One region of the Mesorhizobium sp. AR10 genome, then DNA from elsewhere that is predicted to be linked to it. Evidence: predicted binding sites of a transcription regulator. Region 1 holds the regulator's gene; each other region holds the start of a gene.
What was found. The regulator LexA, encoded in region 1, represses DNA repair genes until DNA is damaged. The targets are predictions, from matches to a motif close to TGTTCNNNNTGTGTTCNG.
Positions count from the first base shown of each region.

Region 2: the regulator LexA is predicted to act here: its motif matches at 1,844-1,861, upstream of recA (recombinase RecA).
Region 3: the regulator LexA is predicted to act here: its motif matches at 2,390-2,407, upstream of LHFGNBLO_RS31175 (2'-5' RNA ligase family protein).
Region 4: the regulator LexA is predicted to act here: its motif matches at 2,399-2,416, upstream of LHFGNBLO_RS14470 (DNA-processing protein DprA).

Region 1 covers NZ_CP080524.1:4,194,998-4,200,753, forward strand. The annotation lists gene kynU (kynureninase) at 1-1,015, opposite strand, end outside; gene lexA (transcriptional repressor LexA) at 1,488-2,225, shown strand; partial or broken gene LHFGNBLO_RS23855 (ComEC/Rec2 family competence protein) at 2,219-4,682, opposite strand; gene gltX (glutamate--tRNA ligase) at 4,784-5,756, shown strand, end outside.
Region 2 covers NZ_CP080524.1:4,403,598-4,409,353, reverse strand. The annotation lists gene LHFGNBLO_RS24940 (pseudouridine-5'-phosphate glycosidase) at 1-688, opposite strand, end outside; gene LHFGNBLO_RS24935 (carbohydrate kinase family protein) at 759-1,703, opposite strand; gene recA (recombinase RecA) at 1,985-3,085, shown strand; gene alaS (alanine--tRNA ligase) at 3,357-5,756, shown strand, end outside.
Region 3 covers NZ_CP080524.1:5,638,468-5,644,223, forward strand. The annotation lists gene LHFGNBLO_RS31155 (ArsC family reductase) at 1-129, opposite strand, end outside; gene LHFGNBLO_RS31160 (ArsR/SmtB family transcription factor) at 305-661, shown strand; gene LHFGNBLO_RS31165 (SRPBCC family protein) at 658-1,137, shown strand; gene LHFGNBLO_RS31170 (nuclear transport factor 2 family protein) at 1,234-1,587, opposite strand; gene LHFGNBLO_RS31175 (2'-5' RNA ligase family protein) at 1,714-2,349, opposite strand; gene LHFGNBLO_RS31180 (aldehyde dehydrogenase family protein) at 2,502-3,929, opposite strand; gene LHFGNBLO_RS31185 (ABC transporter ATP-binding protein) at 3,967-5,052, opposite strand; gene LHFGNBLO_RS31190 (cupin domain-containing protein) at 5,042-5,650, opposite strand; gene LHFGNBLO_RS31195 (ABC transporter substrate-binding protein) at 5,724-5,756, opposite strand, start outside.
Region 4 covers NZ_CP080524.1:2,268,717-2,274,472, reverse strand. The annotation lists gene LHFGNBLO_RS14485 (hypothetical protein) at 166-675, opposite strand; gene LHFGNBLO_RS14480 (hypothetical protein) at 691-1,023, opposite strand; gene LHFGNBLO_RS14475 (hypothetical protein) at 1,058-1,372, opposite strand; gene LHFGNBLO_RS14470 (DNA-processing protein DprA) at 1,365-2,273, opposite strand; tRNA gene LHFGNBLO_RS14465 (tRNA-Gln) at 2,679-2,752, opposite strand; gene LHFGNBLO_RS14460 (DUF882 domain-containing protein) at 2,908-4,755, opposite strand; gene LHFGNBLO_RS14455 (sigma-54-dependent transcriptional regulator) at 5,137-5,756, opposite strand, start outside.

The sequences.
Region 1 (5,756 bases):
TGGCGCCGTCGCGGGTGCTTTCCAGCGTGAGACCAAAGGCGCCGCACTTTGTCTCGACGAGTTCGATGAACAGGTCGGCCAGCGCAATGCTCTTGCTTCGCACTGCCGCCAGGTCGACATCGTTCCAGATGTCGAGCGCTCCCTTGAGCGTGCGCATCGACAGGACGGGCTGGGTGCCGCACAGAAACCGGCGGATGCCGATGCCGGCCGCGTAGCCTTGCTCGAAGGCGAAGGGCCGTGCATGGCCCCACCAGCCGCTGAGCGGCTGGGTGATATCGGCAAGATGGCGCTCCGCCGCGTAGATGAAGGCAGGAGCACCCGGGCCGCCGTTGAGGTATTTGTAGGTACAGCCGACGGCGAAATCGGCATTCGCCTTGTCCAGTTCGACCGGCATGGCACCTGCAGTATGGCAGAGATCCCAGACGATCAGCGCGCCGGCCTCATGGGCTCTGCGCGTCAGCGCCATCATGTCGCGCAATTCGCCCGACTTGTAGTTGACGTGGTTGACCAGCACCACGGCGACGCGTTCGTCGATCAGCTTCTCGATATCAGGCGCGTCGACGCCGGCGAGGCGCAGCACAGTGCCTTCTCGGGTCGAGACCACACCTTCGGCCATGTAAAGGTCGGTCGGAAAGCTGTCGCCCTCGGCGACGATGATTGACCGCCCCGGCCGCATTGCCATGGCGGCGTGCAGTACCTTGTAGATGTTGATCGACGTCGTGTCGCAGACCACTGTCAGCCCAGCCGCGGCGCCGATCAGGCGCCCGAGTTGGTCGCCGAGCTCAAGCGGCATGTCGAACCAGCCGGCCGTGTTCCAGGCGCGGATGAGATCGTGCGCCCATTCTTCGGTCGCAGCCTTGCGCAATTCATCGAAAGCGGCATGCGAAGCAGCCCCCAGCGAGTTGCCGTCGAGATAGACCACCCCTTGCGGCAGGACAAAGCGGTCGCGCATGGCGCGCAGGGGATCTGCGGCATCCATCGCCTCGATCGCCGCGAGATCGGGAATTCCCACCATGTTCAGTCTTCCTTGGTTGGTCGAAAACGGTTTCCGGTGTGCCAGAGAGCCAACCTTTAGAAAAGCCCGCGACAGACGCGAATTTCCAGATCGCGTACGGCTCTCCCCTCGAATGCGCCAACACCGACATGGTTAACCAATCGTTGGCGTTTTGGCTTCGTTTCGTTCACGGGAGATCAGACGAGAGTTTGATCAAGGTGTGACGGATATTGGCTTCTTTTGCCGGCTGGCCGACTGTACCAATCCACGCCTGCAAATAGCATGTATCGCGTAAACATAAACGAATTCAATGAGATCAGGCCCATTGCAATGAGAGGCGGTGGGGGATGGAGGCGTTGTTCGAGCGCCCGATGGTTTCCGCTACCCTAACTTATTCATTAAACTTTAAACGGTTGCGGAACACAACTGGAACAGATAGTGTTTGTTCTGGGTTTGTTTTTCTGATTCTGGTTTCAATCTCCTGGGGGCCGCCATGCTGACGCGCAAGCAACATGAACTTCTGATGTTCATCCATGAGCGGCTGAAGGAAAGCGGCATTCCGCCCTCGTTCGACGAGATGAAGGAAGCGCTCGACTTAGCCTCCAAGTCGGGAATCCATCGGCTGATCACGGCGCTGGAAGAACGCGGCTTCATTCGTCGGCTACCCAATCGCGCGCGCGCCCTGGAAGTGCTGCGCCTACCGGACTCGATTGCGCCCGGTCTCAACGCAGCGCGCAAATTCTCGCCAAGCGTCATTCAGGGCAGTCTTGGGCAGGGCGGCCTGGGGCGGCAAATCAAGCCGGCGCCGTCGCGCATGCCTTCGGCCGGCAATGACGACGATGTGGTTGCCGCAGTGTCCATCCCGGTGATGGGACGGATTGCAGCCGGCGTGCCGATCGACGCCATCCAGCACCAAACGCATTCGATCTCGGTGCCGCCGGACATGATCATGGGCGGCGAGCACTATGCGCTGGAGGTGAAGGGCGATTCGATGATCGAGGCCGGCATTTTCGATGGCGACACGGTCATTATCCGCAACGCCGACACGGCAAGCCCCGGCGAGATCATCGTGGCGCTGGTCGACGATGAGGAAGCGACATTGAAGCGGTTCCGCCGCAAGGGCGCCTCGATTGCCCTTGAGGCCGCCAACCCGGCCTATGAAACCCGCATTTTTGGTCCGGACCGGGTCAAGGTGCAAGGCAAGCTCGTCGGGCTGATCCGGCGCTATTGAGCCGGCTGGACGACTGATCTCTCGGGCTTTTGGTAGGGCGGCAGGCCTCTCGCCTCGCGCGAGAACTTTCGTTGGACGTGCCAGGGCCGATATGGCTTCTCGACGGCGAAAGTCGATCTCTGCCGGGCCGATTGCCGATTGCGGGTCGAAGAAGACGGCGGCGCTGCCCGAACGGGCAAGCTGCCGCTTGTTGACGATGAGGACCAGCGGATTGCGGCAAGGGTCGTAGGCGGTAGCGTCATTGATGATGATCAGGGTCGCGAAAGAACAGGCTTTCCATGCGTCCTTGCGGTCTTCGACATACGCAACGATCGCACCGGATGGATGCCGGGCGAGGCATAGTCCGGCCTTGCAATAGAATGGCGACCCCAGCGGCAAGCCGGCCGGGTCGGCGATGTCGAACTGCGCGTCTCCTCTTTCGAACGTCTCCGGCTCGACAATGGTTGCCGACGTCAGCGCATGTTTCCAGTTGTCGGTGGTGAATTCGTTCGAACGAACCCGGTTGACGGCAAGTTCACCGCCGCCGATCGGCAGCGCCACCAGATGGGCGTCCTCCGAAATCAGCACGTCGGGCGTACGTGTCTCGGAAATCGTCAGCAGTCCGGCGATGGCGAAGGGAAGTGCCGCAAGCCTAAGCCATGTCGTCGCCATGGTGGCGATGATCAGGGCGATCGTCGTCAGCAGCACCGATTGCAGCGAAATCAGTCCGACCGCATCGACCGGCGACCGCGCGGAGATCCACCCCGATATTGCGATCATCGCGGTCAGCCCCTTGCCCATCACATAGAGGAAAGGCCCATCGGCGCCGAACGGCATCGCCAGGGCACTGAGAACGGCGAACGGCATGACGACGAGCGAAACGATCGGCATGATGGCCAGGTTGGCGAACAGGCTGAGCGGCGACACACGCTGAAAATGCCAGATGGCGAAAAGCGCGGTGGCGCTTGCGGCGATGATGGAGGTCATTGCCAGACCGCCCATCCCCTGCACGAATTTTCGTGTGACAAAGCCGAGCGGCGAGCGTCGCGGTGGCGGCGCGGTGGCCTTGCCAGCGCGATAGTCTGACCAGCCGGCATAGGCGCCGACGAGGGCTGCGGTCGCGGCGAACGACATCTGGAAGCTCGGGCCGACCACCTCGTGCGGCGACACCAGGATAACGGCGATGGCCGAGATCGCCAGATTGCGCATGGTGAGCGCGGCACGGTCGAACAGCACGGCGACAAGCATGACCGCCAGCATGATGAAGCTGCGCTCGGCTGCGACGACGATGCCGGAAAAGACGAGATAGGCTGCGATGGAGACAAGCGCCGTCGCCGCTGCGTATTTCTTGACCGACCGGCGCGAGGAAAAATCCGGAAACAGAGCGAAGGCGCCGCGCAGCAGCGCCATGATGGTGCCGGCGACCAACGCCATGTGCAGGCCGGAGATGGAGATGATGTGGTAGATGCCGGTGCGCCGCATCGCCTCGTTGATCTCTTCCGGGATGCCGGCACGCACGCCAACGATGAGTGCCGCGGCAATCTCGCCTTCGGCACCGCCGACTTGAACCCGGATGTGGTCTGCGATACTCTCCCGCGCATTTTCGATCGCGGAAGAGACGCGCGCCGAAAACGGCGGCGCGCCTTCGGAGGGGACGATTTTCGGATTGCCGAGGAAAAAGCCGCTGGCACCGATGCCGGCGAAATAGCTGTCGAAGGAGAAATCGTAGCTGTCCGGCCGCACCGGGCCGGTCGGTGACAACAGCCGGACATAGCCGGTCACTACGGAACCGGCGGTCATCTCAGGGGGTATTTTTCGTGCCGAAAGCCTGACACGTTCCGGTGCATAGCGCAGCTTCGGCCGGGCGGTCGAAATCACGTCGATGGTCAGTCTGATGCGGCCATTGGCCATCTGATCGAGGCTGACGACACGGCCGGTCAGCCGCGTCTGGATTTCCGAACCAAGCATCTGCGTTCCGGCGCGCCAGGTTTCGACCTTGGCGGCGAGCACGCCGAGCCCGCACAGCATCACCACGATGAAGCACAGATGCGTTTTGGGCCACGACCGCGAGACAACGGCACAAAATGCCATCAGAACCACGACGGCGATGGGCTGCGCAAAGCCCGGCTCGTTCGTCAGCGAGAAATAGAAGATCACACCGGCCGCCAGAAAAACCGGCACCAGCAGGAAGGCGACGCCGCGGTCGAGTTCCGTGCCAGCGGCCTCGATGATGCTTTGGCGAAAGCTGGGCAATGAAAGGCGGCGGAGCCCTCTGCGGAAGCGGAAAACCGTTCCGGAGCTCGGCGCCGGCTTGGGACCATCCGGCGGCAACGGTTGGATACCGGGGCGCGGTGCGGGCAACAAAACCGGCATTTGCTCGGCATGCGGGATTTCGGCAAACAACGAGCGTTCGCTGACGCTTGCACCCGCGCCCTCGTCCGCGCCGCCATCGTCCACGCCCCGGCCACGTCCAGCCATCGGGTCTGCCCCTTGCGCCCTTGACCTCCTATGCTACATGAACGCGCAGCGCGCGAAAGTCCGCGCAACCGCACCCGCTTCCTACGTCTCCCGAGAGTTCCATGTCCGACAAGGTCGTCACTCGTTTTGCCCCCTCGCCCACCGGCTTCCTGCATATTGGCGGCGCGCGCACAGCGCTGTTCAACTGGCTGTATGCGAAGCACACCGGCGGCACGATGCTGCTGCGCATTGAGGACACCGATCGCGAGCGCTTCAACGAAGCGGCGACCCAGGCCATTCTGGATGGGCTGACATGGCTTGGCCTTTCCTGGGACGGCGAGGCCATATCGCAGTTCGAGCGCGCGCCGCGCCATCGCGAGGTGGCCGAGGAACTGGTGCGCCTGGGCAAGGCCTACTACGCCTACGAAACCCCTGCAGAACTGGAGGCGATCCGCGAGGCAGCGCGCGCCAAGGGCCTGCCGCCGCGCTATGACGGAAGCTGGCGCGACCGCGACCCGTCAGAGGCACCGCCAGGCGTCAAGGGCGCCATCCGCATCAAGGCGCCGAGCGAGGGCGAGACCGTGGTGGACGACCGCGTGCAGGGCGAGGTGCGCTTTCCCAACAAGGATCTCGACGACTTCATCATCCTGCGCTCGGATGGCAACCCGACCTACATGCATGCCGTCGTCGTCGACGATCACGACATGGGCGTCACCCACATCATCCGCGGCGACGATCATCTGACCAACGCCGCCCGCCAGACGGTGATCTACCGCGCCATGGGCTGGGACGTGCCGTCGATGTCGCATATTCCGCTGATCCATGGCGCCGATGGCGCCAAGCTGTCGAAACGGCACGGCGCGCTCGGTGTCGAGGCCTATCGCGCCATGGGCTACCTGCCCGAGGCGCTGCTCAACTATCTGGCCCGGCTCGGCTGGAGCCATGGCGACGACGAGATCATGTCGATCAAGGACATGATCGTGTGGTTCGACATCGGCGACGTCAACAAGGGCGCCGCACGCTTCGACTTCGCCAAGCTCGAGTCGATCAACGGCGCGCACATGCGCCGCATGGCCGATGCCGATCTGCTGGACA
Region 2 (5,756 bases), 210 kb from region 1:
GCATGCCGCCCTCCAGGGCGAGCGCCTGCCGGGTCTTGTAGAAATGCGCGATCTCGTCTGGCCCGTGCAAGGTCAGTGGGGCGCGGAAAGGCGAATGCCTGGACCAGAAGGCCGGCATCGTTTCGCAGCCATAGCCGACCACTGGCACGCCGCGTGTTTCCAGCACCTCCAGCGTCTTTTCGATGTCGAGGATCGCCTTGGCGCCGGCCGAGACGACGATGACTGGCGTGCGCGCCAATTCGTCGAGATCGGCGGAAATATCGAAGCTCTTTTCCGCCCCCTTGTGCACGCCGCCGATGCCGCCGGTGGCAAACACCTTTATCCCCACCATATGCGCGGCGATCATCGTGGCGGCGACAGTGGTGCCGCCGGTGCGTTCTTCGGCGACGGCGAAAGCGAAATCGGCGCGCGACAGCTTCATGGCGTCACCCGTCATCGCCAGCGATTCGCGCTCGCCGTCGGAAAGGCCGATCTTGATGCGGCCGGCAACTACGGCGATCGTCGCCGGCACAGCTCCGCCATCGGCGATGATCTTTTCGACATTGGCTGCCATCGCGCCATTGTCGGGATAGGGCATGCCATGGGTGATGATGGTGCTTTCCAGCGCCACCACCGGCAGTCCGGCGGCCAGGGCCTGCGCCACTGGCGGGTGGATGTCGATGAAGGGGCGGGCGGTTTCCGGCGTCATCATGGTCTCCGATCCGGAGCGCCGCGCGTCCACCTGGACTGCGCACTCCAGCAAATGGGATTCGCCGACCTCATGCCATTTCCTGCGCATCCGGCACAAGGGCCAGTGCTTCGGCGAATGTGGCCGCAGTGAAGGCCGGCACCGCATCCGCGCTTTCGATGGCAAGCGTCGCCGCGGCCACGCCTTCCCGCAGAGCTTTGCGCAATGGCAGGCCGCGCAGCAGGGCCGCGAGCGTTGCCCCCGCCAACGCATCGCCGGCGCCGGTGACGTCGGCGACCTTTCTTGGGACAGGCGGCAGGATCGAGAAGGCGCCGGCATTGTCGAAGCCGAGCACCTCGCCACCACCTGCCGTCACCACACCGTTTTTGAGGCCGGTGCACCTCAGCCCGTCGACGATATCTGGTTCCGCGGCATTTGCATTGACGCCGGCCAGCACAATGGCCTCGCGTCGGTTCATGAACACCAGCGCCAGCGCGCCGAGCACCGGTATGAGCCGCACCACCTTGGCCGGCGAGATGGCAATCGCGAACACCGGCTTGCCGGAAGCCAGCGACACCAGCCGTTCGAGTGCCGAAGACGGCAGGTTGGCGTCGCACAGGATAGCATCGACTGAGCCGATGACTTCACGCACCTTGGAGCGGCGGATCTGCTTGGGAAACGCCAGGTCATAGAGCGCCATGTCGGCAAAGCCGACGATCAGTTCGCCGTCGCGGTCGATCAGCGCGGTGTAGCTAGGCGTCGTACGGTCGAGGAACACCGCCGACAGGTCGGTAATGCCGGCCTCGGCTATGGCGCGCGAAACCGTCTCGGCGGCCGCATCGCCGCCGCGCATGGAAAGCAGCGAGGCCGAGACGCCGCGCCGCACGGTGCTGCGCAGCGCGTTGAAGACGCCGCCGCCGACATCCTCGCGCATCGTGCCGGGGTTGGACGCAGCCGGCACGTACGGGCCCGAAACCTGGCCGCGTCGGTCGATATGGGCGCCGCCTACCGCCAGTATGTCAGGGGATTTCACCATGCGGGCGATATGACCTTTGTTAATCGTGCCGCACAAGCGCTAGGCTCTGCGGCGGAGCCTCGCAGGCAAGGCAGCGATTCGGCAGATCGAATCAACCGACCCGTCTGGCCCAATGTGGGATGCGTTGCTGAACGAAATCGTGAAACAAAAAAAGAACAAATCCGGATAATGATTGTTTTTCAGATATTTGCTACCCCTTGCCAAACGAGAACAAAAAAGGTACAAACTAGCAGGGATTACGGATTGTCCGGCCTTCATTGACGACCAAGGGGTGATGTATCATGGCTCAGAATTCTTTGCGGCTTGTAGAGGACAAAGCGGTGGACAAATCAAAGGCTCTGGATGCGGCGCTGTCGCAAATCGAGCGTGCCTTCGGCAAGGGCTCGATCATGCGGCTCGGTGCAAACGAGCAGGTCGTCGAGATCGAAACTGTGCCCACCGGCTCGCTTGGCCTCGATATCGCGCTTGGCGTCGGTGGCCTGCCGCGCGGCCGCATTGTCGAGATCTACGGGCCGGAAAGCTCGGGCAAGACGACGCTGGCGCTGCACACGGTGGCGGAAGCCCAGAAGAAGGGCGGCATCTGCGCCTTCGTCGACGCCGAGCACGCGCTTGATCCGGTCTATGCCCGCAAGCTGGGTGTCGATCTCGAAAACCTTTTGATCTCGCAGCCCGACACCGGCGAGCAGGCATTGGAAATCTGCGACACGCTGGTGCGTTCCGGCGCCATCGACGTGCTGGTGGTCGATTCGGTGGCGGCGTTGACGCCGCGCGCCGAGATCGAGGGTGAGATGGGTGACTCGCTGCCCGGCCTGCAGGCGCGGCTGATGAGCCAGGCGCTGCGCAAGCTGACCGCCTCGATCTCGCGCTCCAACACCATGGTCATCTTCATCAACCAGATCCGCATGAAGATCGGCGTCATGTTCGGTTCGCCCGAAACCACGACCGGCGGCAACGCGCTGAAATTCTATGCCTCGGTTCGACTCGACATCCGCCGCATCGGTTCGGTCAAGGATCGCGACGAGGTCGTCGGCAACCAGACCCGCGTCAAGGTGGTCAAGAACAAGCTGGCGCCGCCCTTCAAGGTGGTGGAATTCGACATCATGTATGGCGAGGGCGTGTCGAAGACCGGCGAGCTGGTCGACCTCGGCGTCAAGGCCGGCGTGGTCGAGAAGTCCGGCGCCTGGTTCTCCTATAATTCGCAGCGTCTCGGCCAGGGCCGCGAGAATGCGAAACTGTTCCTGCGCGACAATCCCGACACGGCCCGCGAGATCGAACTGGCGCTGCGGCAGAATGCCGGGCTGATCGCCGAAAAATTCCTCGAAAATGGCGGCCCCGAGCGCGGCGAGGACGACGGCTTCGAGGAAGAATCCGGCGCCATGTAAGGCAGCGGCCAGAGTTCGGCCATAAATCTTGCCTATAAGCTGATGCTTAAGTAATCGAGTTCTTGGTATCGCGTTCCAAACCGCCGGCCTTCGCGCCGGCGGTTTTCGTTTTTGGGCAGCGTGTAGCGGGCCTGATAGCTCCTTGGTTGGCCCAATTCCGTGTTTCTGGACAGGGTGAAGCGTGCCCGCTAAAAGGCCAAGTCGATCTTCTAAGAAAGCAGAGACCAGTATCCGCCGGCGTGCCGGCGGTTTTCGCGAAAAGGCAGCATTCATGAGTGGCGTGAACGAGATCCGGTCGACTTTTCTCGACTACTTCCGCAAGGAGGGCCACGAGGTCGTCGCGTCGAGCCCACTGGTGCCGCGCAACGACCCGACGCTGATGTTCACCAATGCCGGCATGGTGCAGTTCAAGAACGTCTTCACCGGCCTGGAGAAGCGATCCTATTCGCGCGCCACGACCGCTCAGAAGAGCGTGCGCGCCGGCGGAAAGCACAACGATCTCGACAATGTCGGCTACACCGCACGCCACCTGACCTTCTTCGAGATGCTCGGCAACTTCTCCTTCGGCGACTATTTCAAGGAGCGCGCCATCGAGCTGGCCTGGAACCTGATCATCAAGGAGTTCGGGCTGAACAAGGACAAGCTCCTTGTCACCGTCTATCACACCGATGACGAGGCGGCTGGTTTTTGGAAGAAGATCGCCGGCTTTTCCGACGATCGCATCATCCGCATCCCGACCTCTGACAATTTCTGGGCGATGGGCGACACCGGACCGTGCGGACCATGCTCGGAGATCTTCATCGATCGCGGCGAGCACATCTGGGGCGGTCCTCCCGGCAGCCCCGAGGAGGACGGCGACCGTTTCCTCGAATTCTGGAACCTGGTGTTCATGCAGTATGAACAGGTCACCAAGGACGAGCGGATCGATCTGCCGCGGCCGTCGATCGACACCGGCATGGGCCTGGAGCGCATGGCGTCCATCCTGCAAGGGGTGGAAAGTGTCTTCGAAACCGATCTGTTCCGTCATCTGATCGACGCAGCGTCATCTGCTCTCGGGCAGGGTCCTGACACGGAAACGGTCGCGTCCTACCGCGTCATCGCCGATCATCTGCGTTCGTCCTCGTTCCTGGTGGCTGACGGCGTGCTGCCCTCCAATGAGGGCCGCGGCTACGTGCTGCGCCGTATCATGCGCCGCGCCATGCGCCATGCGCAGTTGCTAGGAGCGAGCGAGCCGCTGATGTGGAAGCTGGTGCCGGCGCTGGTGCGCGAGATGGGCCAGGCCTATCCGGAACTGCAGCGCGGCGAGCAGTTGATCACAGAGACGCTGAAGCTTGAGGAGACCAGGTTTCGCAAGACGCTGGTGCGCGGCCTCGGACTGCTTTCGGAGGCGACGGAAACGCTGCGTGCCGGCGACATGCTGGATGGCGAGACGGCGTTCAAGCTCTACGACACCTACGGCTTCCCGCTCGACCTGACGCAGGACGCCTTGCGCCAGCGCAACATCTCGGTCGATCTTGCCGGCTTCACCAATGCCATGGAGCAGCAGAAGGCCGAGGCGCGCAAGCATTGGACCGGGTCCGGGGACGCTGCCACCGAGACGGTGTGGTTCTCCGTGCGCGAAAAGACCGGTGCCACCGAATTTCTCGGTTACGAGACCGAGCAGGCGGAAGGCCTCATCCAGGCGCTGGTCAGGGACGGCAAGACCGTCGACAGCGCCGGCAAGGGCGACGCCGTTGCCGTGGTCGTCAACCAGACGCCGTTCTATGGCGAGTCCGGCGGCCAGATGGGTGACACCGGCGTCATTTCAGGCGAAGGCTTCTCGATCGAGATCTCCGATACGCAGAAGAAGGCCGACGGGCTGTTCGTTCACCTGGGCAAGGTGGCGAGCGGCACGGTCAAGACGGGCGCTGCTGTCGAGCTGAAGGTCGACCATGCGCGCCGCACCAGGCTGCGTGCCAACCATTCCGCGACGCATCTTATCCATGAGGCCCTGCGCGAGGTGCTGGGCAGCCATGTCGCGCAGAAAGGCTCGCTGGTCGCGCCCGAGCGGCTGCGCTTCGACATCTCGCACAACAAGCCGATTTCTCCCGAAGACCTCGAAGAGGTCGAGCGCATGGCCAACGAGATCGTCGTGCAGAACAGCCCGGTAAGAACGCGGCTGATGTCGGTCGACGACGCCATCGCCGAGGGCGCGATGGCGCTGTTTGGCGAGAAATACGGTGATGAAGTGCGCGTCGTGTCGATGGGCACCGGCTTGCATGGCGCCAAGGCCAACCGGCCCTATTCGGTCGAGCTCTGCGGCGGCACGCATGTCAGGGCGACCGGCGATATCGGTCTGGTGCGTGTCGTGTCGGACAGTGCTGTCGCCGCCGGCGTGCGTCGCATCGAGGCGCTGACCGGCGAGGCCGCGCGCAAGCATCTTGATGAGCAGGATCGCCGGCTGAAGACGGTCGCCGCCACGTTGAAGATTTCGCCGGCCGACGTGCCGGCGCGCGTCGAAGCTCTGCTCGACGAGCGCAAGAAGCTCGAAAAAGAGCTGACCGAGGCGCGCAAGAAACTGGCGCTTGGCGGCGGCGCGGCAGCCGGCGCGCCTGCCGAAAACGAGACCGTCGCCGGTGTCGGCTTCCTCGGCAAGGCTGTGTCGGGCGTCTCGCCGAAGGATTTGAAGCCG
Region 3 (5,756 bases), 1.4 Mb from region 1:
GACCCAGCCATCCAGCCGCTTGGCGTCCAACCCTTCCGCCCGGTAGTCGTGAAAGCGGTAGGGCACATCATGGCCTTCCAGCCAGACGCGCGCCTTCTTGATCGTGTCGCAGGTGGTGATGCCGTACATCGTGGTCAAAGGCGTGCTTCCTTGGCTGACAGTCGAATCCGCTTTGCAGCCTAAAACCGCCCTTTCCGCTTTGCCAGCACCCTTGGCCGACATCTTCGGTTTTCGGGCTTGCCAATACTAAGGAATTTTCCTAAGTATTATCCAACCACTCTTTGACAATGGTTCGGGACCACCCATGACGAGCCTCCACACAGCAAATCCGAGCCCTCCGCCGATCGACGGCATCTTTCGCGCGCTGTCCGACCCGACGCGGCGGCGCGTGGTGGAGCGGCTGAACCGCAGCCCCGCTTCGGTCAGCGAGCTTGCAGAGCCCTTCGAGATGGCCCTGCCCTCCTTCATCGAACATCTGCGGGTTCTCGAGGGCTGCGGCCTGGTGCGTTCGGAAAAGGCCGGCCGCGTCAGAACCTACCGGCTGGCGCCCGAGCCGTTGAAGCTTGCCGAAAACTGGCTGGCCGAACAGCGCGCATTGTGGGAGCGCCGCCTCGACCAGTTCGACGCCTATGTGATGACCCTCAAGGAGAAAGACGTATGAGCTATCCCTTCAAGCCGGACCCCAGATTGGACCTCGTGCTGGAGCGCGTCGTCGATGCGCCGCGCGAATTGTTGTGGAGAGCCTGGACGACGCCGGAACATGTCAAGCAATGGTTCACGCCGAAGCCATGGATCATCACCGACTGCGAGATCGACCTTCGGCCCGGCGGCCTGTTCCGGACGCGCATGCAATCGCCCGACGGCAGGGAGGTCAACGACCGCCATTGCTGCTATCTCGAGATCGTGCCGAATGAGCGGCTGGTGTGGACGGATGCGCTGCTGCCGGGCTATCGGCCGTCAGGGGAGCCCTTCATCACAGCGGTCATTTCCCTCCAGCCGGACGGCAAGGGCACGCGCTACACCGCCACCGCCATCCACCGCGATGAGGCCACCCGCAAGAACCATGAAGAGATGGGTTTCTTCGACGGCTGGGGCACGGTGGCCGACCAACTCGCAGAGTATGTGAAGACGATTTGAGCTTCTCACATGGCGGCCAGGGCATCGTCCCGGCCGCCATTTTTCAACCCTGCAGCGAAGCGAGCAGGTTTCCGGAAGCTGGTGGTCTTTCGGGCCTCAATAGTAGAAGCGCTCTTCGGCAATCTTGCCGTTCTTGACCGTGTACAGACCAACCTCATCCATGGTGGCACGCTCGCCGGTAGCCTTGGGCGTTATGTCAAACTTGAAGCGCACCGCGAACTGGTCGCCGTTGACATAGGGCCCCTCGACCGAGCCGCCGTGGACTTCGTTGTTCTCTTGCCACCACTGGCCCTTCTTCTGGAGTGCTTCCTTGCCACGGGTGATGGCCATCGGCCCCTCCATGGCTTCGTAGCTGGCGATATCATCGGCGTTGTACTTTTCAGCAGCACCTTGGTGATCGCCGTGCCTGAGCAGCTCGGTGAAATCCTTGGCAATTTCCGTGATGGTCATGTGTTCCTCCTGTTGAGACGCATTGCAAGTAGGGGACAGCGCGCTGGCCTGCCATCGTCAATCCCGAGGTAGCTGACAAGCCATGTCAGGATGATGAATATCGTGCGGACCATGTGACGACGATTCTCACATGCCGGCCAGGGAATCGTCCTGGCCGGTCAATTGCCAACGTCCAGGTTTTTTGTAGATGCCCTTCCGGATGAGACTGTGGATCAGCACAAAATCCCGCACCATCCAACTGACTGGATCAATCGGTCGCTCACGGATTTTAGGAACACCCACTTCGTCACGAAGCAGCGTGATATGTGGTTCAATGGATCTTGTGAGAAAGGGTTTCAACGGGCTGTCGGAAATCACTGCCGTGAGGTTGCGCCAGAATTCTTGCAGCGCCGGATTGCCGTCGCTGCTTCGCAAGACCAACGCGCCACCGCCAAAAGCCGACAAGCGATCGAACGAAACCTCGAAAGGTTTCGCAACGATCATCGAGCCTATTCGGCAGGCGACTTCGACCAACTCTTTCGGAAACCCATCGTGGTCGCCAAGACCGACGAGCGAGATATGGATGTGGTCTTCCGGAACAAACCAGCCTTGCAGCCCTAGCTCCCTATCCAAGGCGACGGCCTTCCGCGCGAGGGGGCCGGCGATCGCGCTCTCGGCAAGGATGGCGAAAAATATCCGGTCGTCGAAATGTCGCTCGAACTCCTCCCAGTGAAAAAAGATCTGGCCGTTCTTCGCGGTTCCGAATGCAGGTTGCCCACTCATAACTGGTCTCGTCCGGCAAATTGTACCCGATCGAGACTTGTAGAACAAATAGTGAACAAATCAAGCGAAAACAAAGCGGACGCTGATGCTTTCCGCACCAGCGCCCGCGATTTCAACGGTTGAGGAAGACCTGCCGAGCAGGGATCCGAACCCTACGCCCCGTAGCCGATGATGCCCTTGACCTCGAGGAAATCGTGGATCGCCCAGTCGGCATATTCGCGGCCGTTGCCGGACTGTTTGTAGCCGCCGAAGGGCGCGAACGTGTCCCACTCGGGGTAGTTGATCGAGACCTGCCCGGCGCGCAGCTGTCCTGCAACTTTGCGGGCGTGGTCGATATCCCCGGATTGCACATAGGCGGCGAGGCCATAGACGGTGTCGTTGGCGATCTTCACCGCGTCGTCGTCATCGCTATAGGAAATGACCGACAGCACCGGGCCAAAAATCTCTTCCTTTTCGATGGTCATGCCGGGCGTGACATGGCCGAAGACGGTCGGCCTGACATAGTAGCCGCGGTTGAGGTGCTCTGGCCGGCCGGGGCCGCCGGTGACCAGCGTGGCGCCCTCGGCGATGCCGGCTTCGATCAGCCGCTGGATCTTGTCGTACTGGATGTTGGAGACCACCGGGCCGAGCTTGGTTTCTTCCGAGCGCGGATCACCAACATTGTGCGCTTCGGCCGCCTTCTTGGCGATGGCGAGCGCCTCGTCGTGGCGGGCGGCCGGCACCAGCATGCGCGTCGGCGCGTCGCAGGACTGGCCGCTGTTGCCGAAGCAACCCTCGACACCCTTGCGCACCGCCGTTTCGAAATCGGCGTCCGGCAGCACGATGTTGGCCGACTTGCCGCCGAGTTCCTGTGCCACGCGCTTGACCGTCTCGGCCGCCGTCTTGGCGACGATGATGCCGGCGCGGGTCGAGCCGGTGAACGAGACCATGTCGACATCGGGGTGGCCGGCCATGACCTGGCCGACATCGGGGCCGGTGCCATTGATCATGTTGTAGACGCCATGCGGCGTGCCGGCGGCCTGCATCACCTCTGAAAAGACGATGCCGCTGATCGGCGCGATCTCGGAGGGCTTGAGCACGACCGTGCAGCCGGCGGCGATCGCCGGCGCCACCTTGCAGACGATCTGGTTGAGCGGCCAGTTCCACGGTGTGATCAGCGCGCAGACGCCGATCGGCTCCTTGACCACCATGGTGCCGCCGCGCTTCTCTTGGAATTCATAGTCCTCCAGCGCATGAATAGTGGCTTCCATATGCGCCCTGCCCGCCCAGGCCTGCGCCTCGCGCGCCCAGGTGATCGGCGCGCCCATTTCCTGGCTGACGGCCTGCGCAATGTCCTCATAGCGCTCGTTGTAGACTTCGAGGATGCGCTTCAGGAGCTTCAGGCGCTCGGCCTTGCTGGTTTGTGAGAAGGACGGAAAGGCCGCCTTGGCCGCCGCCACGGCCTTGTCGACATCGGCCTTCGAGCCGACGGAAATCTTGGTGTACGCCTCTTCGGTGGAGGGGTCGATCACATCCAGCGTTGCCGGCACGACGGGCGTGACCCAATTGCCATCGATAAAGAAGTTCAGATGATTGCTCATGGGGAAACTCCGGTTTTTCTGGAAATGGACTATCAGATTAGCTGGCCAGCATAGGGCAGTTTGCGCCACGCCGCAGGCTGATATGCGCCACGTCGCCGACGCTGAATTGAAAACCCTCCGCCTGGCGCGGGGCATCGATCACCACCGGCGTCCCCTGCCCCAGCTCAGCATGCAGGCGCAGCGTGCGGCCGTGAAAGACGATGCTGTTGACCCGCGCCGGAGCACTGCCGGCGCCTGCCTCGGTCGTTGCCAGCAAATCTTCCGGACGCACGCCGATGGTGCGCACCGCGCCTTCGCCGGGGGCATCGCCGGTTTCCGATGTGGCCTCGAGCGGCAAGGCGCCGGCGGTGAAACGCAAGCGATCGCCATCGCGGCCGACAAAGCGCGACTGCAGCAGGTTCATCGTGCCGATGAAACTGGCAACGAATTTTGTGGCGGGCCGGTCGTAGAGCGTCGCCGGCGGCGCGATCTGCTCGATACGGCCTTTGTTCATGACGACGATGCGGTCGGAGATCGACAGCGCTTCGGTCTGGTCGTGGGTGACCATGACGAAGGTGGTGCCGAGCCGCGACTGCAGCCGCTTCAGTTCGACCTGCATCTGTTCGCGCAGATGCGCGTCGAGCGCCGACAGCGGTTCGTCAAGCAACAGCACGCGCGGTTCGCAGACGATGGCGCGAGCGAGCGCAACGCGTTGGCGCTGGCCGCCCGACAGTTCCGAGACCCTGGCGCCGATCTTGTCGGCCAGGCCAACCATGTCGAGGGCTTCGCCGACGCGCCTGGCCTGTTCGGTGCCGGAAAGCTTGCGTAGCGACAGGCCGAAGCCGACATTTTCGGCGACGTTCATATGCGGAAACAGCGCGTAGTCCTGGAACACGGTGTTGACCGGCCGGTCGAAGGGCCTGAGCCCGGTGATGTCACGGCCTTCGAGCAGCACCTTGCCGCTCGACGGGCTTTCGAAACCGGCGATCACCCTGAGACTCGTGGTCTTGCCGCAACCAGAGGGGCCGAGCAAGGTCAGAAACTCGCCGCTGGCGATGTCGAGCTCGACGGCATCGAGCCCGACAATGCCGCCGGGAAAAATCTTCGAGACCGCTTGCAGCCGCACCAGCGGATCAAGCGCCATCACGCACCTCGGACGGTTTTGTCGTGTTGACCCAGAGGATCTGGCAGCGCTCGGTACCCGGATTGCGGAAGGCATGCGGCAAGGTGCTCTTGAAGGCGAAGCTGTCGCCAGCCTTCAGCCCGTAGGTGGCCGAATCGACCACCAGCTCGACCTCGCCCGACAGGACGAAGCCGAACTCATGGCCGGCGTGCGCATAGGCTTCGGCGGTGCCGCCGCCTGCGTCGACCGTCACCAGCATGCCGGTGAGCGTGGCGGCCGGCGGTGACAGCAGCGCCTTGGCGATGCCTTCCGACTTGACCGGGATCTGTCGCCGGCTGTTGGCGCGCACGCAATAGAGATCGTTGACGGCATCGTTGCCGTCGGCGATCAGCGCCGACGGCTCGATGTCGAGCGCTGCAGCAAGCGGCCAGATCACCCTGACCCGAAGCGAGGACATGCCGCGCTCGATCTGGCTCAGCGCACCGATCGACACGCCTGCCTTGGCGGCGAGATCCGCAAGCGAAAGATTGCGCTCCAACCGCAGCGCTCGCACGCGCCGGCCGACCCGCACGTCGGCGTCGTCCTTCGGCTTTTCCGCCGCCTCGTCCAGCATGTCCATCACTTCGACCTCGTTTGCCGTATCATTCCACGGGGCGGCGCCGCGCGACAGAAGCCGCGCGGCGCCTGAAAAGTCAGCCGCCTGCCTTGACCTTCTCGAACATCTT
Region 4 (5,756 bases), 1.9 Mb from region 1:
TGATCGTGAAGCACGGCGTGGACGTTGCAACAACGGCTCACAAAGGTCGGTGGAAGTCGAAGCAGTTGCTGATGTCCACTTATGTGCACGGCGCACGCGATCGAAGCGTCATTGATAGGGTATTCGGTGGAGGGCCTGTGGGGACTTAGACCCGACTGTCACCGTTCACCTAGCCAGCGACAGAAAGGATATTCCGCCGATCGCAAGGCATATGATCGAGCCGAGCACAGTAGCGATTGCGGTCCATCTCACAATCCCTCCAGCAAGGGCCCAACGCTTCGATTTAAGCGTGTCGCGGATGAAGGGCGCATCCCATGCAAACTCTTCGGCGGCGATCGATTCAGCAAAGAAGATTTGGCTGAAATAGGCCAACCCTGGGGCGATCACCGTGAGCAGCAGGCTTGAGAAAAGCCAATACAGAATCGAGTTGAAGGCGACCAAGTTCTCCGGATGGATTGCCAGACGAGTGTAGTTCGCACTGTAGAAGCCGAGAGCCGCGGCCACACCGCCAGCGGCAACAAGCGCCGGCGCTCGCATCGCTCCGTTCGAGAACGACAGGACCTGGGAGTTCGTATTCTCGAGCGTCGCTCGCCTTGCATCGTGTGCACGCTCAGCGGCGCGGATTCGCAGGTCGTACGCTTTTTCGGTCTCGGGCGGGGTCTGCGTGGTCTCCACGGGCAGTTTCCTTACCTATTCGCCGTCGACTTTACCGAAAAGCTCCTGCATCTGCTTGACCCAGCCATCACTAGGCGGCGGGATTGCCCTGCGAGCGATAAACATCCCGAAGATCGGCACACCAGGGAAGCGCGCAGCGAGCTTGATTTGCATGGCCCGATAATGCGTGCCAGCGGTGAGTACGTCGTCGAAAATCGCGATTGAGCTGACTGGCTTGCTGTTGGCCAGGGCTTCGTCGATTTCATAAATAGCGAGCAGGTCTTCGACGGTTGGCCTGTTGTTCGACTCGTGCGCGGCCGCATGCGAATTACTATGATGCACAAGCTCACGGACATCTGGCGGCGGCACCCTTAACAGCCTGGCGATCTGGGTTAGACGATCGTCATAGTCCGCATGACCAGGCGCCTTCGACGACGGGATTGGCACCAAAGTTCCGCTGTTTAGCCATTCGCATCGCGCTGGCGCATTTTCCAATGGCTTCGGCTTTGTATTTCCATCCGCCCTTAGTCAGTCGCTCGGAGGGCTTTTTCTTAAGGTTGTGGATAAGCTGGTTGGTATCGCTGAACTTGAAGCCGAGACCATTGGTGTGTTCAAAGGCGGTAAATTCGTACAGGAACATGCACATATCGTTGGCGGTCAGCCTGGTGTGATCGCCGCGGTTACTGTCATCGATTTCGCGATAGAAAACCTTAGTCAAGGTTGCCCCAGAGATCGTCCATCGAGCGCACTCGAATGGCACCTTGCGCCTCATAGTTGCTCGGCCATTTGAGGCCTTTTTGGAAGCACGAATCCAGGATAAAAAGCTTACGCTTCTGGTGCAGAGCCGCACGGGCTTGCGTCAAAGTGCCGGACGTGTCGCTCGCCTCAACAATGATCGTCGCCTCAGTCAGGGCGCTCATGGTGATGTTGCGCTCCGGGAAGAAAAGCCTGTTTTGTGGCACGTTTTGAGCGCCATATCGCAAGAAGGGGATCTGCGAGATCAGAAGGAACTCTCTCGCAATCCGGTCCTGGAGGTCGCGATTTTCCTTCGGGTAATAGGTGCCAAGGGGTGTCCCGATGACAGCGATCGTGCGGCCGCCATTTTCGATGGCCGCATCATGCGCCGTCCGATCAATGCCAGCAGCGAGGCCAGAGACAATTGTGAAGTTGTCCCGTCCATCCTCCCGCTTGCGTGCCGTCAGGGCAAACGCCAACTGCTTGGCGCGCTGCTTTCCTTCTTCGGAGGCCTCTCGAGCGCCAACGATGGCGATGCATCGTGTCTCGGTGAGCTCCCAGATGCCTTGAAAGTAGAGAAGTTCGATGGGGTATTTCGCGTCACGCAACTTCGCCGGGTAGTCGCCTGCATGGTGGATGCGAACGCCAAAGCGAGAAACGCCTTTGGCGCTGGCCTCGGAAAGGACTTTGCGGGCGCACTCTTCCGTTTGGGCCGGACGAACGAAATCCGAAGGCATTGCCGTCGGATCCTTGGCAAACTTGTCAGCGATGGTCTTGAACGTGGCGCCCTGCTCGAGCCACATCGCCTCGTAAGCGCCCAATTCGCGGCGAGGCGAGATCGGCGATGCTGCGGGCCCGAAGTCCTCTTTGCGCGCTAGATACATGTCGGTTCTCTCTCGTGTCATGCACCCTGATCTAGTTTTCAGCCTAGCTCAAGGGCGTTAAAGGAATGATCCCCATATGGTCGCGGCACGCCGCGAGGTCATAGGGGCGATTGTCGCGGCAACTATGTTCACTATATGTTCCGACTTCAAGAGGCCATAGATAACGCTTGTGCAGTTGCTGGAGCAGGCCGCCAAGGCCGGTCTTCACGAGCTCGACACGCCGCTATCGCCTCACCTCCATCTGTCGGCCGTCCAGGCCAGCTGAATTTTCAGCAGGGGGCCTGTGTACTGCTACCGCTCGGCGGCCGTGGAAGCGGCGGCGAGTCATTCGCCGAAATACGCTGGCGTTTATTAGATCGATATTTGACGATGTGCCTCATCCGGAAGCTAAGTTACTGAAATTGCTGGTTCCCGCTCATGGGCTCGAACCACGATTCACGCCTTCAAAGGGCGCTGTCCTACCATTAGACGAAGCGGGAGCAATGGCGATTGGTGGGTTAGCATCCCGGCACGCTGGAAGCCAGTGCTAAGCCAAAAGTAGAGCTGCTCGATAGCATGGGCAATGATTTGATGCGTTACAAAAAAGGCCGCGCGGTTGCCCGCGCGGCTTTTTTGCATTTGTCTCGCCAGGCCGTTACTTGGTCTGGAACCGCGCGACCGAAAGGAACTTGACGGCGTTGCCGGTGAACCGGTTGGCATCGGCCATCTGGTCGTCCGCGTGGAAGCCGGCAGTGTAGACCTCACTCGGCGCCATACGGACGAAATTATAGGCAAAGCGCGGTGCCGTCGTGGAGTCAGACACGGTGGCAACATATTCGCCGCTGTGGAGCGCCCAACGGGCGGCCTGCGGCGCGGCGGCGATCACCATCGGCTTCGGCCCCGGCTTCAAGTCGCGGGCTGTGGCTCTGGATTCCTTGCGCGTGGTCTTCACGCCTGCGCCGATCGCTGCAACCGGATCGGACCCGGCCGGGCGGGCGGCGATGGCCTCGCGCGGCGATGCGGCATCGACACCCGACGGGTCATTGAACGCCGAGCGCGGCGCGGACAGCGAGGCGACCTGATAACCGTCGGTCGCGCCGGCCTCAGCCTGTTCGAGAACGGCCTTGACCTCGTCCGGACGCTGCGACACTTCGTCCGGACGCTGCGACGGCAGTACCGAGAAGGCATCCGTAGCGGTCCGGCTGTGCGAGGCCGTATCGGCCAGCGCCAAGAGCACGTCCTTATCCTGCGGCGCCAGATCAGCCGGCAGCGAACGGTCGGGACGCGATGTCGGCAATGGAATGTTGTTGATCGCGACCTGCGCCGGATCGGCAACGCTGGCCGCATCGGTAACGGCGGCCGGACCAGCCATGCCGAACGGAACGTTGACCGGCGCATGCGCCGTCGCCACCGTCTGCTCGGTGGTGGCGGTGGCATCCGCCATGCCGAACGGAACATTTTCAGGTTGCTGGGCGCCGACATCGGTCTTCGGACGCGGTGCGAAATCAGGCAGCGGAATGCTGCGCGCCGGCAGCGCCGCGATGATCGTCGCCGGCGTCTCCTGTTGCGGCTCCGAATCGGCAGCGTTGTCGTCGTCGGCAAGCTGCGGAACGTTGGCCCGCTGCGCATCCTGCGGCGCCACGATGGCGATGCCCGGAAGATTGCTGCTCTTGGTCTTGGCGGTCGGCGCCGGCTTCGCGGCCCTCGGCTTGGGCGCGGGTGCTGCCGACGCGACATCGGCGCTGTCATCGACCTCGTCGTCACCCCCGCCAAAGAAAGCAGAGAGGAACCCGCCGGATTTCTTGGTGCTGCCGCCGGCGCTGGCCAGTTGGATGGCCGGAGACCCAGCGCCCTTGCGCGCCTTGTAGGAGGCGAGCGCCTGTCCATAGCCGGGCAGCGGCTTGCCGTCGCTTGGCACATGCAATGTCTTGCCATTGGGGAACACGCGCGCCAGTTCCTGGCGGCTGATGCCGGGCCAATGGCGCACATTGCCGACATCCATATGGACGAACGGCGAACCGGACGATGGATAGTAACCGACGCCGCCGCCCTGCATCTTGAGACCGATGTCGCGCAGCTTCTTCAGCGGGACGCCTGGAATATAGAAGTCCATCGCCCTGCCAAGCATATGCTGGCTCTTCTCGGCGACGCCCCTGCTGCGGCCGCGCAGCATCGAGTTCGTCGACGGCGAGCGATAGCCGCAGACGACCTGGATGTAGTCCGTGGCGCCGCTGGCCCGGTAGGCCTCCCAGACCAGATCCAGCAGACGCGGATCCATCTTGGTCGGCTCGTTGCGGCGCCAGTCGCGCAGGATGACGTTGATCTTTCTCAAACCCTCCGGCACGTAGCGGCCATTGCGCTTGTAGACGATCTCGGCCTTTTCGTGCGTGTGGAGGTGATAGAGCTTGAGCGAACGCGTGTCGGCGCTGGCGCCGGTCGCAGCTGCTGAAAGGAACCCGACAGCAATAATCACCGCTGCCAGCCATCTCGGCCAGACGCCCATGTGATAGTGCCGCCCGTTTGTATGTCGTTCGATTCTGTTCAAATCAAAAGGCCTTGCAGGCTGCCGTTTGTCCCCGGATTTGACCAAACGGATGCGTCGTTTTCACATCCGAATATCGATCCTAATGGTTAATCATCGCTTATTGAAGCCGAAATGCGGTAACACCGTGGCGATATCCCGTCAAAAATATTGCACAGGGTTTCTTGGTAAACTGCTGGTTTAGATCAGATTTCAGCCTTTTTCCGAAACACGATCTGTTACCGTCAGCCTCAATGCGTGAACGACGCGCTGTGTGCGGCCTCCCAGCCTGCCACATTCCAGCTTCAACGCCTGAAGCAAGGCCACACTATGGTCGGGAAAGCTGGCCCTGGCCTTGCGCGGTCAGGAAGCAAGCCGGTCGACGCGACCGGTTTCCGGGTCGATGCCGTATTCCTTGAGCTTCCTGTAGAGGGTGGAGCGGCCAATGCCAAGGCGCCGCGCAACCTCGCTCATCTGGCCGTTGTAATGGTCGATTGCCAGTTTGATCATTTCGAGTTCGACATCGGCAAGCGCGCGCACGTTGCCGCGCTCGTCCAACGCCCGCAGCGTGCCGAATCGCGGCTGCAGCCTGGCCGGAGGATCGAACTCGGCAGCAACGGCCGTGTCGGCGGTGGACAGAGCGCCGTTGTCGTGCGGCTGATTGCCCGAGGCCAAGCCGGGGTGCGGCAATGCGGCATAAGCATCAAGATTGATGGTGCCCTCGACCTGCGCCCGGATCTGCGGAAACTCCTCCGCGCTCAGCACGTCGCCTTCGGCAAGCACCGAGGCCCTGAAGACGGCGTTTTCCAGCTGCCTGATGTTTCCCGGCCAGTCATAGGCCTGCAGCATGGCGAGCGCCGCATCCGAAATGCCGAGCAAGGGGTGGCGACCACCGGCGGGCGCAACCTTCTCCATGAAGTGCTTGACCAGATAGGGAATGTCGTCGCGACGGTCGCGCAGCGGCGGCACGAAGATCGGGTAGA